4 regions of the Yersinia entomophaga genome follow, and region 2 is predicted to be linked to each of the others. Evidence: predicted binding sites of a transcription regulator. Region 2 holds the regulator's gene; each other region holds the start of a gene.

Region 1 (4,943 bases), 450 kb from region 2:
CTTTAACCTGCGGGACATACTTAAAACTGGGGTGACTTTGCGCATCAGCCAGGTTGATCGGTTCGGCCAGTCGCCCGACCAATCCCACCACACCTTCATCAAAAGCCAGCGTAATAGTGCGACCCCGAGGCTTTTTCAAACCTCGGGTCGCCATTAGGTAATAACAACGACGGTCATTATCTGCCAGATAAATCGAGCAAACTTCCGTGTTCATCGCCAGACAGGTTTCATTGACCAACAGCTCTAACGCATCCGTCAGGCTGGCTGCCATCGCAACTTTCTCTACGACTTCTCGTAAACGCGTGAGCATGATTGGATAACTTAACCTCTTTTCCGGCGATAAGCGGGTGGTGTCCGCGGCGGAGTCACCTCCTGCATCGGCATCACTGTAGCAGCAAATTCCTTCATCACGCGGCGGTAGACATCCCGTTTGAATGACACCACCTGACGAACCGGATACCAGTAGCTTACCCAGCGCCAACCATCAAATTCTGGCGTGCTGCTGCGCTGCATATTGATATCGGCATCGTTACACATTAACTGCAGTAAAAACCATCTCTGCTTTTGGCCGATGCAAACCGGCTTTGTATCCCAACGCACCAAACGTTTCGGTAATTTATAACGCAGCCAGTTACGGGTTGAAGCCAGTATTCGGACGTCCTTTTTATTCAGTCCAACTTCTTCAAACAGTTCGCGGTACATCGCCTGTTCCGGCGTTTCGCCAGGGTTGATTCCTCCTTGAGGAAACTGCCAAGAGTGCTGACCGTAACGTCTGGCCCACAACACCTGCCCCTGCCTATTACAAATTACAATACCCACGTTCGGGCGGTAGCCATCATCATCGATCACCGGACTACCTCGATAAGCTTAATACTCAAAGATGCTCTGATTGTTTCACACTACCAACAGGCGGTAAACCACTGCTTATCAGTGATTGAAACACCATGACCTTGGGATAACTCACAGATATTGGCAAAGTTATAAACACCCTCGGCCAGGCTCGGCTAATTTTATTCACTTTTTCTGTGGATATATGTGTGCAGAACTCAGGGGTAAGACGGGTACAACTCATTTTAAGTAAATTATAGACGAATAACAAAAAACAAATTAAATCATATTTTTCATCAAATTAAGTTATGCACAGGGTATAAGTAAAGTGCAAAAATGTGATCTGTATCCGTTTATGATCCTTGGCTGATTAAAGATCCACCAATGCGGTTTTTATCCACAGATAATGCGGCTAAGTTACACAAAAAATGGCTAAACTCGCAAAAAAACCCTGCGTCAAGGCTGTAAATTGAACCAGTATTCATGTTTCAACCAGGTTATCCCACAAATCTGTGGATAAATAGGTGTAAGATCCTGTTCATTGTTGCTGGCAGCTAGTGTACAAATCGATGAAAACAAAATCACAGCCCGGTTTAAGTGCTAAAAAATCACTGTTAAATCATGCTATTATTAATTTTCATTCACAGCGATAATTAAAGTTCGCTGCGGTGTATTAAAGCAGTGCATTTTTTAACCCATCCTGATGAGTTTTTTCACTATGTCGGTTTATTCACAACCCCCAGCACCACCGGTAGACGAACAACAGCTCGTGGATCGCGCTCAGGCGCTGGCAGGCTTCACGCTAGGAGAGCTTGCCGCCCGGGCTAACTGGCCTATTCCTGCGAATCTAAAGCGTGATAAGGGGTGGGTTGGTATGCTATTGGAGTTTTATTTAGGTGCCAGCGCTGGCAGTAAGCCCGAACAGGATTTTGCAGATATTGGCATCGAGCTAAAAACGATCCCAATCAGTGCGCAAGGTAAACCGTTAGAAACGACATTTGTGTGCGTCGCGCCCTTAACCGGAAATAGCGGCGTAACCTGGGAAAGTAGCCATGTTCGTCATAAACTGGCGCGAGTTTTATGGATTCCGGTTGAAGGTGAACGACAAATTCCACTCGCCGAACGTCACATCGGCGCGCCACTGTTGTGGAGCCCAAACGCAGAAGAAGAAGAGCTGCTGCGCCGCGATTGGGAAGAATTAATGGATCTGATTGTGTTAGGTAAGGTGGAAAGTATCACTGCCCGCCACGGTGAAGTATTGCAATTGCGTCCCAAAGCGGCGAATAGCCGAGCCTTAACCGAAGCTATCGGCGAAAAAGGCCAGCCAATTCTGACGTTGCCGCGCGGGTTTTACCTAAAGAAAACCTTCACCGCGCCCTTGCTGGCTCGGCATTTCCTGCTTTAGAGATTGTTCTGAGCCGTACTGAGGTTATGATCCATTAATAACAGCGTATAATTACATTCTTGTATTTTTTAAGGTGTGTAAACGCAATGTTTGAATGGATTGCCGATCCAAATGCCTGGCTGGCACTGGGCACGTTGACGATTCTGGAAATTGTTCTGGGTATTGACAATATTATTTTCCTTTCTCTAGTCGTAGCAAAATTACCTAAAGCCCAACAAAACAAAGCTCGTCGCATTGGGCTGGCCGGTGCCATGCTAATGCGTTTGGCATTACTGGCCTCTATCGCCTGGGTTATTCGCCTGACTAATCCATTATTTACGGTGATGGAACATGGGGTTTCCGCGCGGGATCTGATTTTGTTACTCGGTGGACTCTTCCTGATTTGGAAAGCCAGTAAAGAAATCCACGAAACGGTAGAAGGCAGCAATAACGATCATCAGAGCAATGTCAGCACGTTCTTTGGTGCCATCGTACAAATCATGCTGTTGGATATTATCTTCAGCCTGGATTCTGTTATTACCGCTGTGGGACTTTCCGATCATCTCTTTATTATGATGGCGGCGGTGGTTATTTCCGTGGGCGTGATGATGTTTGCCGCCAGACCTATTGGCGAATTTGTTAACCGTCATCCTTCCGTCAAAATGCTGGCACTGGCATTCCTGATTTTAGTGGGGTTCACCCTGATGCTGGAAAGCGTTCAAATCCACATTCCGAAAGGCTACATTTACTTCGCCATGTTCTTCTCTATGGGCGTTGAAACGCTGAACCTGCTGCGCAGCAAAAAGAATAAAACCAATAATATTTAAACCTAATTTCTGCGGGTGCAACCTTATGCGCCCGCATCACTCTTTTTTGCTCACATTCATCTCATGCCCTTCCCCCGTATCTACGGCTTCGATATAGTCGGATAAGGCCGTTTTATTTTCGCCTGGTAATTTCGGACATTAAGGAAGGTCGGCAATGCAATATCACCGTATCCCCCACAGTTCTTTAGAAGTAAGCCTGCTGGGTCTGGGCACCATGACCTTTGGTGAGCAAAACAGCGAAGCCGATGCCCACGCTCAACTGGATTACGCCATCTCGGCAGGTGTTAACCTAATCGATACCGCCGAGATGTACCCAGTACCGCCCAAACCTGAAACTCAGGGACTGACCGAGCAATATATAGGTAGCTGGCTTAAAGCCCGCGGTTGTCGCGAAAAAGTGATCCTGGCAAGCAAGGTTTCTGGCCCGTCACGTGGAAACGATCAACCCATTCGCCCTGCGATGGCATTGGATCGCAAAAATATCCGCATTGCGCTAGATGCCAGCCTTAAACGCCTCAATACCGATTATCTCGATCTCTATCAATTACATTGGCCACAGCGGGAAACCAACTGCTTTGGCAAACTGAATTACCGCTACGCGCAGGAAACCGCCACGGTCACACTGCTAGAAACGCTGGAGGCACTGGCAGAACAAGTCCGCGCAGGTAAAATCCGCTATATCGGCGTGTCTAATGAAACCCCTTGGGGTGTGATGCGCTATCTGCAATTAGCAGAAAAGCACGACCTGCCGCGAATCGTTTCTATCCAAAACCCTTACAGTTTGTTAAATCGCAGCTTTGAGGTAGGTCTGGCTGAAATCAGTCAGCACGAAGGTGTAGAGTTACTGGCTTACTCCAGCCTGGCATTCGGCACGCTTAGCGGTAAGTATCTGAACGGCGCCAAACCACCTCAGGCACGTAATACGCTATTTAGCCGCTTTACTCGCTACTCTTCGCCGCAGGCACAGTTAGCCATAGCCGAATACGTGGCGCTGGCTAAAAAACACGGACTGGACCCAGCTCAAATGGCGTTGGCTTTTGTTCGTCAACAACCGTTTGTCGCCAGCACGCTGCTTGGTGCAACCACGTTGCCACAGTTGAAAAGCAATCTGGATAGCCTGCATCTGATTCTGGATGAAGAAGTTTTGCAAGGTCTGGAAGAAATTCACACTCGTTATACTTTCCCCGCACCTTAACTGTAGCAGTGGTCGCTAAATGCAAAAAGGCCGTCACATTGGACGGCCTTTTCTATATAAAATTATATAATTATATCAGCGTCGTTTTTGCCACCACTGCCATACCCACAGTGACGCTATAGCCAAAGCGAAGATGACACCGAACCCAATGCCTACGGCCACCACCGGTGCACCCAGTTTGATTACCAGAGAATACAGCGCCAGCATCAATAACATCGCGGTATTTTCACCTAAATTCTGTACCGCAATGGCATTGCCTGCGCCCACGCTGTGTTTTCCACGCTCTTGCAGCAATGCATTAAGAGGAACCACAAAGAAGCCGCCGAGAATCCCGATCGTCACCAGTAATAAATAAGCCATCGGCATACTCTGTTGCAAAGAGAATGCCGCTACCGCAACGCCGATCAAAACCCCGGCAGGCATACAGCGTCTGACCGTTTTCAGTGTAACAAAGCGCGCTGCCGCCGCTGCGCCGATCACAATCCCCACCGCTACCGTTGCGTTAAGGATCGTCGGCGTCGCGTTATCAATGATCCCCAATGCCACCGGAACCCAAAGTACCAGTAGAAAACGCAAAGTGACTCCCGCCCCCCAAAAAAGGCTGGTTCCGACCAGCGAGAAACGCGTTTCCCCATCTCGCCACAGCGTCTTACAAGCGGCAAAAAAGCGACGACTCATCACTGTCGGACGCCAAGATTGTCCACGACGG
Region 2 (4,943 bases):
CCGCTACACTATCCGTAATCGCCGCCTGTGGATCGAAGAGTTCGCGGTCTACCTGCGTCAAAATACTCGGATTTTGATATGCCTCGCGGCCAATCATCACGCCATCGAGATATTTGAGGTGTTCTTTCGCTTCATCCAAGGTTTTCACGCCGCCGTTGATGGCGATGGTCAACTCGGGGAAATCACGCTTTAGCTGATAAACTCGCGGATAATCCAGAGGTGGCACTTCACGATTTTCCTTCGGACTCAAACCGGATAGCCAGGCTTTACGCGCATGAATAGTAAACATATCGCAACCGCCCTGCTCTGAGACTTTCTGCACGAAATCACACAAAAACTCGTAGCTGTCCTGATCGTCAATGCCGATTCGGGTTTTAACCGTTACCGGTATGGAAACCACATCGCGCATCGCTTTAACACAATCGGCAACCAGCTCCGCTTCCCCCATCAAACAGGCACCAAAGCGACCGTTTTGCACCCGATCGGAAGGGCAACCAACATTCAGATTAATTTCGTTATAACCACGCTGTTCCGCTAGTTTCGCGCAATGGGCTAACGCCTGCGGATCGCTGCCGCCCAATTGTAGCGCTACCGGATGATCTTGCTCACTGTAAGCCAGATAATCAGCCTTGCCGTGGATAATGGCACCAGTGGTGACCATTTCCGTGTAAAGCAGCGCCTGTTTGGTCAGCAAACGGTGGAAATAGCGGCAGTGACGATCCGTCCAATCGAGCATCGGCGCGACGGAGAAACGTTGTAATGGGTAGCCTGAATGACCAGTTTGGGCGTTAGATACAGTCTGATTTTCGTGCATGTGCGGTGAGTTTCATCGGTTGTTATTACGTCAATTCCCGCTGTTTTGGTTGCATAGCAAATCATCAGTGGGCTGGAATGCGGGATTATACCATAGAACCTAAGGACGCATTCCAGCGCAATAATCTTACGACTTAACCTATTGATCTATGCGGAAATGTGACGCGGATAGAGGTAACTCACGGCGCCTATCGGCGATCACGCGGAGATATGTTAAAATTGCACAAATAATAATGTTGCGGGACGATTATCATGACTTCAATCAACCAAGAAAAGCTGCTTGCTCAGGCCGAAAGCCTGTGTAAACAACGAAATGTACGGCTGACTCCGCAACGTTTGGAAGTTTTGCGTCTGATGGCACAGCAACCGGGCGCAATCAGCGCTTATGATCTGCTGGATTTATTGCGGGTTTCCGAGCCTCAGGCTAAGCCGCCAACCGTCTATCGCGCTTTGGATTTTCTTTTAGAACAAGGATTTATACACAAAGTTGAGTCGGCAAACAGCTATGTGCTGTGCCATCATTTTGAGGAGCCGCTGCACACCTCAGCGCTGTTTATTTGCGATCGCTGCGGTTTGGTAACGGAAAAAACCACCGTTGGTATTGAAGAAGCCTTAGCTTTGCTGGCGAAACAATCAGGTTTTGCGCTGCGTCACAGCGTGGTAGAGGCTCACGGCCTTTGCGCCACGTGCGGCGAAGTCGAAGCCTGTGATAGCCATGAACATTGCGATCACGACCATAGTCTAGTGGCAAAAAGAAAGTAACCTTGGAAAAGTAACCCCTGGTGCAGAAATCATTTCTGTCGTCATACGGCGGCAGAAATAAAATAAAAAATGGTTTGTCGTCATGACTCACTGTATTAATTAACATTGTATTGATTGACATTAATTATAACCAACACTGGAAGTGTCAGCACCTCCTTGTGCTTGCAACATCTTAATATAAAACATGTAAACTTGATGATATTAAATTATATTTTAATAAATAACTCTATTTATAAAATATCGACACATTTAATAACACCGTGGAGGGAGGTAAGTTTTATATTCATATATTAATACCAACTCAGGTTACCAGCGATATTTGGTATGATCTTCCCAAGCTTTCACTTCTTTTTCCGCAGCTTCCTTCTGATAACCGTATTTTTCCTGAATTTTACCTACCAGCTGTTCGCGTTTCCCTTCTATCACCTTCAGGTCATCATCCGTCAGCTTGCCCCATTTCTCTTTAATTTTCCCTTTAAACTGCTTCCAGTTACCGTCGGCTTGATCTTTATTCATAATATCTCCGTTAACTTTTGTTAGCTCAGTTTATTTAATTCCTATTAATATATAGGCTAATATAATTACCAGTAAATTAATAAGACAATCTTAAATTGAATCGTTGTCTTATTCTTACCGTGAAATAACTATAGCAGAGCATTCTGCCGATGGCTAAATTAGTACTATGGAATAGTAATGAAATAGTAGGCAGGCTAAGAAAACCTCATATTATTCTGTATTTAAATCAGCAAGTAACTCGTTATTATCGGATAGTTCTCAATATTACTAAAACACTGTCATGTGAGTGATTAACCAATATATATGCCTTCATTTCTGATGAGATACAGGATTATTTGAGTCGTAGCACACATAATAAAACCCCAATGAAGGGGCTTTATTTAAGGGATAAAATCAATTGCTATTAACGCTAACTACCGCAGGTAGGAATACGTGGTTCGTTAAATCCAGTCGCCATTGCGGATAACGCCAACGGCTAAACCTTCGATAGTAAATGTTTGCTCGCGCAGATCGACGACGATGGGCTGAAATTCACTGTTTTCAGGCAGCAACTGAACAATATTACCTTGTTTTTTCAGACGCTTAACAGTAACTTCATCATCAATACGCGCCACCACAACCTGCCCATTGCGCACATCCTGAGTTTTATGAACCGCAAGCAAATCACCGTCCAGAATACCGATATCTCTCATAGACATACCGTTTACCCGCAGCAGAAAATCAGCATTAGGCTTAAACAGCGAAGGATCAACTTTATAGTGACCTTCAATATGCTGCTGCGCTAACAGCGGTTCGCCCGCAGCAACCCGGCCAATCAGCGGCAGGCCTTCTTCGTCTTCCATTAATAGGCGAATACCACGAGAAGCGCCGGAGACGATCTCAATCACCCCTTTACGCGCCAACGCCTTTAGATGCTCTTCTGCGGCATTAGGCGAACGGAACCCCAGACGCTGCGCGATCTCGGCACGTGTCGGTGGCATGCCCGTTTGCGAGATGTGATCGCGAACCAAGTCGTAGACCTGTTGCTGTCTGGTAGTAAGTGCTTTCATTCCGCCCCCTGTTTGTTTATACAGTTTAGCTGTGAGTATATACAGCCAAACCCCTATTGGGAACCGAAGAGTGAATAAAAACAGGGATTAATGGCTGTATTGTTCTTCACCACTATTTGCTCTTTCCCTGAACTATGCCAAATTCAAGTATTGCCACAGCACAGTAGCCCAAATAAATACCGCCAGCAGGATAGTGATGAGCACTGCGGCGGACCCCATATCCTTTGCCCGACCTGAAAGGTCATGCAGCTCGCTGCCAATCCGGTCAACAACCGCTTCAATCGCACTGTTGATAATTTCAACCACCACCACCAAGACGACAGATCCGATCAATAAAATTCGCTCTATGACTCCCACATCAAGCCAGAAGGCCAGTATGATAGCGATGACGGCCACCACGGCCTCCTGCCGGAAAGCGGCTTCATTTTTCCAAGCAGCGGTTAACCCTTTCACAGAATAACCTGCCGCTTTATAGATACGGGTTAGTCCTGTTGATTGATTAGCCATGAGTTATGTACCTTTTTATTGGATTGATAATAGTTTCGCTGCTTCCATCAGTCTGATCACCACAGATCTCAAAACGAGTTTCTGGTATCCTTGCGGCGAATTGCTAACAAGAGGCTTCACGTTGTTATGTCAGGTTGGCGTAAAATATATTATAAGTTACTGAATTTACCACTTAAATTGTTGGTAAAAAGCAAGGTAATCCCCGCAGATCCTGTGACTGAACTGGGGTTAGACCCGTCACGTCCAATTTTGTATGTTTTACCTTATAACTCTAAGGCTGATTTGCTGACATTGCGAGCGCAGTGCCTGGCACAAGATCTTCCCGATCCGTTGATTCCACTGGAAATAGACGGTGCACAGCTGCCAAGTCACGTTTTCATCGATAATGGCCCACGGGTATTTCGCTATTATGCCCCGAAGCAGGAATCGGTAAAATTATTCCACGATTATCTGGATCTGCATCGCAATAATCCTGAGCTGGATATTCAGATGCTACCGGTATCAGTAATGTTTGGCCGCTCTCCGGGCCGGGAAGGTCACGGTACACCACATCTGCGCGTACTGAACGGCGTACAAAAATTCTTTGCCGTACTGTGGCTGGGTCGCGATAGCTTTGTGCGATTCTCGACTACCGTTTCCCTGCGCCGCATGGCCAGTGAGCACGGCACTGACAAAACCATCGCCCATAAGCTGGCCAGAGTCGCGCGTATGCACTTCTCTCGTCAGCGTTTAGCTGCCGTTGGCCCAAGTCTGCCGGCACGTCAGGAGCTATTTAAAAAGCTGCTGGCGTCAAAAGCTATCGAAAAAGCGGTGGCTGATGAAGCGCGTACCAAGAAAATTTCCCACGAAAAAGCGCAGCAAAATGCCATCAATTTGATGGAAGAGATTGCGGCAAACTTCTCTTATGAAGCCGTGCGTTTATCCGATCGCGTGTTGAGTTGGACCTGGAACCGTCTGTATCAGGGCATCAATGTTCATAACGCCGAGCGCGTGCGCCAATTGGCACAAGATGGCCACGAAATCGTGTATGTCCCCTGCCATCGTAGCCACATGGACTATCTGTTGCTGTCCTACGTGCTTTATCATCAAGGCCTGGTACCGCCGCATATTGCTGCCGGTATCAACCTGAACTTCTGGCCGGCTGGCCCGATTTTCCGTCGTTTAGGTGCCTTCTTTATTCGCCGTACCTTTAAGGGCAACAAGCTGTATTCCACCGTGTTCCGTGAATACCTAGGTGAGCTATTCACCCGTGGTTATTCCGTTGAATACTTTGTGGAAGGTGGCCGTTCACGCACC
Region 3 (4,943 bases), 1.8 Mb from region 2:
TAGCGATGCGCTAATTCCACCTCGTCATCACTGTTTAGAATCTCTTTGTCGGTTTGTTTCATCAATTGGCTGGTGATGGTACCGGCAGTCATAGAACCGCTTACGTTCAAGGCGGTACGGCCCATATCAATCAAAGGTTCAACGGAGATTAACAGAGCAACCAGCGTGACCGGCAGACCCATGGCTGGCAGTACAATCAAGGCTGCAAAGGTTGCGCCGCCACCTACACCGGCTACGCCAGCTGAACTGACGGTGACCATACCGACCAATGTTGCAATCCAAATCGGGTCCAGTGGGTTGATACCTACGGTTGGAGCCACCATCACCGCCAGCATAGCCGGATACAAACCGGCACAGCCGTTTTGACCAATCGTTGCGCCGAAGGACGCAGAAAAGCTGGCAATGGATTCAGGGATACCCAGACGGCGAGTTTGCGCTTCCACACTCAGTGGGATGCTGGCAGCACTGGAACGGCTCGTGAAGGCAAATGTCAGCACCGGCCAAACTTTCTTGAAAAATTTCAGCGGGTTGATACCGGTAAAGGCAATCAACAGACCGTGAACCACGAACATGATCGCCAGACCCAGATACGAGGCCACAACGAAGCTACCCAGTTTGATAATGTCCTGAACGTTAGAGCCAGCGACGACCTTGGTCATCAATGCCAGCACGCCGTATGGGGTCAGTTTCATAACCAGACGAACCAGTTTCATCACCCAGGATTGCAGGGTATCGATAGCAACCAGTACGCGTTTACCTTTTTCAACGTCGTCTTTCAGCAATTGCAGTGAAGCAATTCCCAGCAGAGTCGCAAAGATAACTACGCTGATAATCGAAGTTGGGTTTGCACCGGTTAAATCGGCAAACGGATTTTTCGGGATAAAGGACAAAATCAGCTGAGGCACGCTCAGATCCGAAACCTTGCTCAGATAATTGCTTTCAATCGCGCTTAGGCGAGCCGCTTCCTGAGTGCCCTGAACCAGACCTTCAGCGGTCAGGCCGAACAGATTGGTGACAAATACACCGACTAACGCCGCAATCATGGTAGTAAACAGCAGGGTGCCGATAGACAGGAAACTGATTTTCCCCAGCGACGCCGCATTATGCAGCTTGGCGACGGCACTTAAAATGGACGCAAATACCAACGGCATCACGATCATTTGCAGTAATTGTACATAACCGTTACCGACGATATTGAACCAGGTAATAGATTCTTTCATTACCGGGTCGTCAGAGCCATACACCAAATGCAGGCCGAGGCCGAACACCACGCCTAATGCCAGACCAGCCAGAACTTTTTTGGCCAGGCTCCACTGTTTGTGACGGGTTTGTGCCAATAGCAACAGCAATGCGACAAAAATCGCCACATTAATTACGAGCGGTAGGTTCATCCCCAAATCTCCAAAATTCTATTATGAATACTTTTTGCGTATTCTATTTATATTGCTGACCTTGATAGGTCGCGAAGCCAACTATCCTAACAGTTACTGAGTTGGCTCACTTATATCCAAAAAGAATTTGATATAATTTTTTACGCAAATTTGTATAAAGTATATGCTTTGGGTGATGATTTCGGCAGTTAATTGTGATCAGAGTTTGAAACTCTTCAATTGCTCAACATAGGATTGGACGGGAAATGAGCGGTCGCTCTGCCAGTAAACGGCGTAGCATACTAAAAGTACGCAAAACACGCGTTCCAGCTGATTCCCTTTTTGCGAATTGAGCAGAGGCAGGCGAAACCGCCAACGGCACGGCCACAGCAGTGGTACGCCAGCAGGCGTCAGCATATCCGCCAATAAATGGCTGAAATAGCCGACGATCATCGCATGCATGACGTCAGGTGGGATAAACCAACTGCGGGGAATTTCAAGCTGAAATAACGCTATTCCACCGAGGATCGCTAATAAACTGTGGGTAAAACCGCGATGGCCAAAAATCCGTGCAATAGGCGCGGAAATCCACTTCAAGCGTTGCCCCAGAACAGAGCGGGGATGGTCAATATCAGGTAGTAGAGACGTCAAAAGGGCGCCCGGTATAATGTGCCACCAGTCCCCCTGTGTAAGCTCGGGAGTCAACCCGGCTTTTTTGGCAAAAATTGCGCAGGCGACAGAAAAAATCAAATGCCCTTCCGCGGTCATACAAACGTCCCAAACTATAACTGTTAATTTATCCAGTATATGGGATTTCTCTGGGTGAAGATAGCCGTTACGCTGTAACTAAATGTCACATTAGGAGTGATTTTAGGGTGAATGTTGTTTTTTCAGACAATCCACAGCTGGCGCGTGGCTGGGCGGCGGATATTACAGGAAATGGAAGGTGAAAAAAACGGGGAAAAGCGACTGGGAGTCAGATTTTTCCCCAAACACGGGTAACAGGTTTGCAGCGGCAGTTACTGCAATACTAATGATGAGTATTCAATCAAATCGGACATACTGAGGTTATAACGGTGACCAGGTTATAACGACGATCAGAAGGTGTACTGCACCCCCACGCGGAAACGGGTCTGGCGTTCGTCGGTCAGGCTGCTGCCAGAAACATTGCCGATAGCCACATAAGGTTTCCAGTTTTTATCCCATTTGTAGGCCAATTTGACATCATGACTCCAGTCATACTTTTCGTTATTTGCCAGAATTTTGTCCTCAGATTTTTTGTAATCCAACTCATATTCGACGGAGTAATCTTTCAGGAAGTTATAGGCAAATAGCAGGGTGAATTGATGGCCTTTCTCAGTATCTTTGGTGGAAGGCTGGTTACGTTTGTAATAAGGGCGATAGCGTAGAGACGTAGAGAAATCGTCAGTAAAGGCAACTTTGCCGCGTAAATATGGCCGGTAGTTATTGCTGTCTGATGAGGATTCCAGAGAGAAGCCCGGTTCCAACTGGAAGGTCTTGTTAAATTTATACACATAGCTGGCTACCACTTCGGTACCATTACTGACCTGTTCGTGAAAAGGTTTGTTTGCGGTGTTGTCCGAGCTGTGTTGCCGCCATTTGCCTTCCAAAGAAAGGCCAAAGCCGTTAGCGAAACGGTTAGAGAACAGCAGACGATCTTTATGATCGTTCGAACCGCTATCCAGCATTTCATGACGATAATCGATAGTTGTTGCCACAGAGCTGAAACTGATAACTGATGCCATTGCCAGAGTAAGTAATTTAAATTTCATTTTTATAATCCCTGAGTGATGTATTTTCGCATCAATAAAGAATACATTCTTAAAAAAGAAACATCGTTTCATTTATTGTGGTTTTATATTCTATTTATTATTTTAATAATTTTTGTGATCGATGTCGTCATTGTTCCCTAATAAAATAAAAGCATTTTAAACTTGTGATGACGATCTAATTGATTGTTTTTATTGTAATTTAATCAAGCAGAAAAACCCCGCCAAATAAATGGCAGGGTGAGTTTAGTGCCTTATTCTTCGATTTATCGCATGGCGCGTTTTAAAATTCGGTCACCCTGACGATTAAAATATTCTGCAGTTTCCTCTACGGTTTTCTGACCATAATCGATGTATTGAATGGCGTCGCCAAATAAAGAAACAATTTGTGGATCATCGAAATAAGGCGAGGTTTTCATTTCGTGCGGCAAGGCTAATGCCATATTTAGGCCAGATACGGACGGATCGGTATCTTGAATAGTGCCGCTGGTGCGTAATTGTTCAACCGCCGTCGCGCTAAGCGGCACGCCGCGTTCCAACCCAAGCGCTTCCACACCTTCTTTGCTGTTTAGCAGGAAGTTAATCAGAATGGCGCTTTCTTTCGGATGTTGGGTAGATTTGCCAATAGACAGCATTTGCGCAGGTTTAAAGAATAAACCGGCATCTTTGGCACCTGGCAGCATTGGGTAGGGGCCTAACACCAATTTAGCCGGTTTTTTCAGGTTGTCGGAGTATTTATTAATGGTGGAGTTCCACATATATGTACCGGCCCACTCACCGTTAATCCAGGGTTTCATTTCGTACATATTACTTTTGCCGAAGGATGCATAGTATTTGGTCGAAGGCATTACATGGCTATCTACCATTTTCTTATACAGAGTAAAAAACTCCACCCATTGCTCTTTGCTATAGGCAAATTTTTTGTTGGCTTCGTCAATCGTTGGAATATTGTATTTTTGCGTCATATAAGAGCGAATTAACGCCAATGTGTCCTGATGCTCTAAAACGACGGGATAATATTGGTTGCCCAGTTTTTCTTTAAATACGGCGCCTGCGGCTAGCAGCTCGTCCCAATTTTTTGGATATTCTAGACCCGCATTTTTCCAGGTTTCATCGTTAAAATAGAAAATACGGGCGGTAACCGAAATCGGAATACCGTTCAGTTTACCGTTAACCGTAGTTTGCTGTAATTCTTTGGGATCGAACTGATCCAAATCCAACGTGTCTTTGACTTTAAATAAATCGTAGAAGCCTGCGCCATCTTTAGAGAAAATCGGCAGCCAGTTCCAGTTGGTTTGCATCACATCCGGTTCAGTACTACCGGCAATTTGCGTAGTTAAACGAGAAAGATGGCCGTCCCAACCGGTATATTCGGCTTTAACGTTAATATTCGGATGCTGCTTATGGAATTCCTCCAAAGCTTTTAGCGTGACCTGATGGCGGCCATTACCACCCCACCAGGACATACGAAGATTAACCTCATCCTGAGCAAAAGACTGGTGTGATAATAGTGCCAGAGTAGAAGCTATCAGCGTGTGTAGGATCGCTTTTTTCATTGGGTACTGCTCCTGTTAAAGAGAGATGTTTTTTTCTGTTTTTGCGTCAAAGATATGGCATTTATCCATATCAAACTGGAAATAAACGGTACGGTGCAGTCCGTTCTCAATAATGGGACGAGCTTCATCAGAAGGCAGACGGCAGGTCAACTCGAAGTCATCGACTTTGACGTACATAAAGAACTCATGCCCCATATTTTCTACCCGCACTAATTCACCCTGAGAGT
Region 4 (4,943 bases), 1.2 Mb from region 2:
AATCTCTTCCTTACGGCGAGCGAAGAATCAATACCATCAACCATCTGGTGGAAGATATTGAGAGGCTTCGATGTTTTTTAAAAATGCCGCGTGCCAATATTTTAGGTCTCTCCTGGGGCTGTTGGTTAGGCATTTTATACAAAATTCGCTATGGCATGAGCGGTTTGAAACTGGTAATCGGTTGCCCTTTTATTCCTATTGCGACTGTGCAGGAGCTGCATTGGTTTTATTTCCATCAGCAGATCTGCCAGACGCATAGGCTAAAACCTTTTATTTTTGCTGAAAACCAACCTAAATCGGCCACCTACTATCGCTGTTTACAGATTTTGGCCACGGGCCTAGCCAGTCAGAAGAGATCTATGGCTCAACTTTGGGTGAATACCGATGAAATCGCGACAAATGCGCACCAGGATTTCCATCAGACAATCACGTTAACCGATGAATTTTTCAATCCGCGAACTTATTCCGCCATCATGCTAGAAATTCATTACCATGCCGCCGGATTTTTTATTACCAACGATATATTGCGACAAGTTGCGCAAATGGACGCTCAGGGTGTCACTCTCGTTTGTGGTGAAAAAGACCGAATGGGTATGGTTGCAACCAACTGGTTAGCCGAACGGGTTAACGTTGAGGTAATACTCGTGCGGGATATCGCTCATCAGGCGCTTCATACAGAAATGATTAAACAACTCCGGCATCTTATTGCCCGATAGACATCGCGCTATAGGCAGAGAGTCAACGATAAAAATCCCCGCAGCCAACGCAAACGGGGAGTATATTATTTCCAATAAAATCAATTATTACTTCAACGCCATTACTTCAACGCCATTACTTCAACGCCATTGCATCACGCATGGTAAAGAACAGGTCGGTTTGGTCAGTTAGACCCACGACGTTAGCCGCGTGAGGGCCATAGGCAGCAATGCGTAGCTGCGTGCCGGTATGACCTTGAGAGTCATCTTCGGAATTCCCATAACTGATCGCCATCACCGCGCCATCTTTGGTCATTAATGCCTGCGTCAACCCCGGCGCCTTGGCATCGGCCTCGACGATCTGGCTGGAATGAGCATGGTCGGCGGTCACAATCACCAGCGTGTTGCCGTCGGCTTTTGCGAACTCGAGCGCTTTTTGTACCGCTTCATCCAAATCAACAGTTTCACCGAACTGACCACAAGGGTTCGCGGCATGATCCTGTTTATCAATTGACGCCCCTTCTACCTGTAGGAAGAAACCTTTTTCATTGGTTTTCAACACTTCTATGGCTTTTTCTGTCATGGCGGCCAACGTTGGAATATCCGCAGTGCGTTCCGGATTCACCTCGCAGGTGACTGGAGATTTATCGATATTACCGTGGTATGACGCCTTCGGGCCTAACCAACGCACTGGCATATTACCCGCCGAGAATAGGCCAAGAACGGGTTTATCCTGATTTGCCTGAGTTACCCCATTGAGATCATTCAGACTCTCAACAATCAGATAACCGCGGGCAATAGCCTGGTCGCGCAAGGATTTATCCTTCCACTCGCCGGCCTTAGCCAGTTGCTCAAAAGATTTTGCTCCGCCGCCTAGCGTGATATCTGCCCGGGCTTGGATCATTTGCTCGGTTATCGAACCTCTTCCGCCGTTTTCCAGCGCATTGGTCGCGCATTTTTCGCTAGTTTCTTCAGGGCCATAGCATTTGCGACCGGTAACGTGAGCAAACTGAGCGGCAGGCGTGGCATCTTGCAACTCTGCGGTAGAAACGTTGCCAGTGGCTTTCCCTGCCGCTTTCGCCAGTTCCAGAATGGTGATGTGATCTTTGCCTGTAACATCCACACCCAACGCGCCGTTATAAGTTTTAACGCCGCTTGACCATGCGGTGGCTGACGCAGCGGAATCAGTTACATAATTCGGTTTTTGCGTCTTTTTGTCTAAAGAGTAATGCGTGTATTGACCCGTCAGTGGCAAGGCATCAATGCCTTTGAAGAAACCGCCGGCACCCGCCGCATAGTTACGCGCCGAGGTGATTTCAGAATCGCCCATTCCATCGCCAATCAGCAAAATGACATTTTTTACGGTTTTATCCGATAAAGAGTCGCGTAAAGCCTGCGTCTGGTCACTATCTAATCGACGAGCTCCGCCGAACTGAGTGATGTCGCCTTTCGCGGAACGGTCATATAAGCCCGTTTCTGCGGCACTGGCGTTAGGCATCAGTAATGTGCAACTGGTAGACAGCAACAGCGTTGATAATGCGACTCGGGAAGCGGTAGAAATGCGCTTTGACATCGGTAGAGTTCCTTTTGTAACACACTAATACAGTTTGTATTTATTGGTTACATTGGATACTAGAGCAGCCGGATGACGTTTTTATGACGGCTTATGTTAATTATTTCACCCTCATTTTTAATCAAACTACTTTAAAAAACATCGGCTCAATTTTACTAACAGAAAGCGGCATTTTGCCGCTCTGGCATGCTTTCCCATGTTCCCTATTTACCGACATCCCTGCCTCACTGAAACATCACCATATTTATCAAAAAGTTAAACCAGTAAGGGCAGAATTTAGCGAGTAGGAAAGTATTCACTCCGCGGAGTACGAGTTACTCGGTGTCCATCGGTCTCACTGACTGATAGATATCAATATCGAAATAACCGTCGGCCATTCCGTCATTCAAATAGACCTCAAAACACGCACCTTCTGCCGGGAGGTAGCCACTGGCGGGTAAATGCAGGTTATACAACTCTCCCCATGCCTTGGCATAATCCCCATCGGTCACCCGCGCACGATAAACCGCATAAGTCCCACCAGGTATTATTTGTAAAAGCACACCACTGCTGGCATGCGCGGGCAAGACAAAATCATCGGCCACAGAAAAAGCCACATCAGCCCGCAGATTGGCGGGTGGCGTGGTTTCAGGGTTATCCCAATAAAGCGCTAGCCAGGATTCATAGGGTAACGGGTGCTGCTGCTGCCAGGATGATAACTGTTTGAAACCAAGAGGAATGGTTTCGGCGTAAGGGCCAATCACCCGAATACTGACAACTTGCTGCGGCTGTTTTTCAATAATGCGAAATGTCATCGTAGCGGCCTCTCAAGATAAGATTTAGGAAGATCTCTCTTCTCACGAACGGTTTCAAATACGATACTGAGCCTGATTGAACGTGAGTAAATATCAATGCGTCGTGGTACTGTATAAATAAACAGTACCACGATATTATCTGAATATCGCTCATTTATACAGCGTTAATTGCGCTATTTTTGTTCTATTTCGCGCCAATTGCCTCATCAGGCAAGCGCTCGCCAGCACGTTGTTGGTTGGCGGTTGTTTATTTTGGACCGATTTCACCCAATTGACTCTTCCTTAATTCGCGACCAACTCGCCGCACAATCAGCAACGGTCACTAAATTGTTGCCACAGTTGCGTTAGAATACGCGACAATTTTTCTGCCCATTGCTGTTGTCCAAAGGATGGCATAAGGTTCGTTGACCCCGACCTGTAAATCGCCTTCTGCACGTAATAATTCAACCAGCAATAAAGCCCATTCCGGATTGCGGTTAAACAGCGTACCGATCTGCCAAGGTCTGGCCACACCTTTAAAAGTTGGCGTAAAACTATGCATAGAAATGATAACGCTAGGTTGCCCTTGGGCTGCGCGTCGATCCAGCGTTTGGCGAATAAGATCGTGGTAAGGCTGGAAAATTTCGGTTCTGCGGGCTTCTGCCTGCGCGGGGGTGACACTTTGATTGCCTGGAATCGTGGTTTGCTCGGAAATTTCAGGGATAGAACTGGCGATACCGGGAGTACGGTTACAGTCGATGACCAGGCGAGAATAACGCTGATGGATTAAGGTGGCATCCAGCAGCTCACTGAGCCGTTGAGCTACGGGTAAAGAGCCGATATCCCAGCCAATATGTCGATCTATTTCGCCGGGCGGTAGGCCTAAATCACCTAATCGCGAGGGGATAGTTTGCCCGGCATGGTCAGCCAGGAAAATGAAAGGAGAGACTGCACAAGCGCGTTCTAGCACGGCCGGCGAGCAATCCTCAGCGGTTAATAAGGGCTGCGGGCGGTCAACTGACATCTTTCTGACTCCGATAGATTAGGCAAAACCTCATCCTAGTCGCTATTTAAGGCTATGCCCAGTCACGGCTGATAACCTGGCATAATCAGTTTGAAGGATAAAGACTAACGCTTTGTAGTTAATCAGTGCGAACCACTTCGCATTGTCAATGATAGGCGGCATAAAACTGACAGAGGCTATTCAAAAACGCCGGTTTTTCGTGCCATACTGCTGTTGATAAAACCAGTAGATAACCCCCACGGAGCCTTATGGAAACCTTTTACATTGACCGTACTGACACCCCAGCAGGTGAACTGGTCATTATTGGCGATAGCGAACATAACCTGCGCGCCATTGATTGGGTCGATCACTATGAAAGACTGCTGAAATTACTGACGTCTCACTATGGGCCAAATACTTTTACGCTGACTGAAAAGATTAATCCTGGCGGTTTAACCGAGAAAATGCAGCGTTACTTTGCCGGTGAGCTGGATATTATCGATGGCCTGCCGGTAAAAACTGCGGGGACGGCGTTTCAACGGCAAGTGTGGCAAGAGTTGCGCAACATTCCCTGCGGGAAAACCATATCCTACGGCGAATTGGCTCAACGAATTGGTCGCCCTACTGCTTCCCGCGCCGTGGGCATGGCTAATGGCCTGAACCCAGTCTCCATTGTGGTGCCCTGTCATCGCGTCATCGGCGCGTCCGGCTCGCTGACCGGCTACGCCGGTGGCGTAGAGCGGAAACGTTGGTTATTGGCTCATGAAGGTTATCTTTTAGCGCGCTAAGCATTGTTACTCTTATCAGACGCCTTAAAAGATGTTAAAATTGACAAATATCAATATTAATGGGAATACCCTCATGATCCCGGAAAAACGTGTTATCCGACGTATCCAGTC

Evidence for each region. Region 2 encodes LexA, which represses DNA repair genes until DNA is damaged. Its sites were predicted from a motif close to TNCTGTATGTACATACAGNA; they were not measured.
Region 1: a site for LexA is predicted at 1,289-1,308, ahead of mutH (DNA mismatch repair endonuclease MutH). Genes of this name have one in related genera too.
Region 3: a site for LexA is predicted at 2,157-2,176, ahead of PL78_RS18940 (metal-dependent hydrolase). Genes of this name have one in related genera too.
Region 4: a site for LexA is predicted at 3,170-3,189, ahead of sbmC (DNA gyrase inhibitor SbmC). Genes of this name have one in related genera too.

The regions. Positions count from the first base shown of each region.
Region 1 is NZ_CP010029.1:1,950,775-1,955,717, forward strand. Features, by position in the region: gene ptsP (phosphoenolpyruvate--protein phosphotransferase) at 1-310, opposite strand, end outside; gene rppH (RNA pyrophosphohydrolase) at 322-849, opposite strand; gene mutH (DNA mismatch repair endonuclease MutH) at 1,547-2,233, shown strand; gene PL78_RS08870 (TerC family protein) at 2,320-3,039, shown strand; gene PL78_RS08875 (NADP(H)-dependent aldo-keto reductase) at 3,194-4,234, shown strand; gene lplT (lysophospholipid transporter LplT) at 4,310-4,943, opposite strand, start outside.
Region 2 is NZ_CP010029.1:2,395,947-2,400,889, forward strand. Features, by position in the region: gene dusA (tRNA dihydrouridine(20/20a) synthase DusA) at 1-814, opposite strand, end outside; gene zur (zinc uptake transcriptional repressor Zur) at 1,066-1,575, shown strand; gene PL78_RS10990 (CsbD family protein) at 1,882-2,091, opposite strand; gene lexA (transcriptional repressor LexA) at 2,532-3,140, opposite strand; gene PL78_RS11000 (diacylglycerol kinase) at 3,273-3,647, opposite strand; gene plsB (glycerol-3-phosphate 1-O-acyltransferase PlsB) at 3,774-4,943, shown strand, end outside.
Region 3 is NZ_CP010029.1:4,212,634-4,217,576, forward strand. Features, by position in the region: gene PL78_RS18935 (L-cystine transporter) at 1-1,391, opposite strand, end outside; gene PL78_RS18940 (metal-dependent hydrolase) at 1,590-2,138, opposite strand; gene PL78_RS18945 (oligogalacturonate-specific porin KdgM family protein) at 2,468-3,163, opposite strand; gene PL78_RS18950 (ABC transporter substrate-binding protein) at 3,427-4,716, opposite strand; gene PL78_RS18955 (ABC transporter ATP-binding protein) at 4,732-4,943, opposite strand, start outside.
Region 4 is NZ_CP010029.1:1,207,930-1,212,872, forward strand. Features, by position in the region: gene PL78_RS05405 (alpha/beta fold hydrolase) at 1-716, shown strand, start outside; gene phoA (alkaline phosphatase) at 832-2,268, opposite strand; gene sbmC (DNA gyrase inhibitor SbmC) at 2,583-3,062, opposite strand; gene PL78_RS05425 (N-formylglutamate amidohydrolase) at 3,385-4,065, opposite strand; gene ogt (methylated-DNA--[protein]-cysteine S-methyltransferase) at 4,314-4,832, shown strand; gene PL78_RS05435 (FNR family transcription factor) at 4,906-4,943, shown strand, end outside.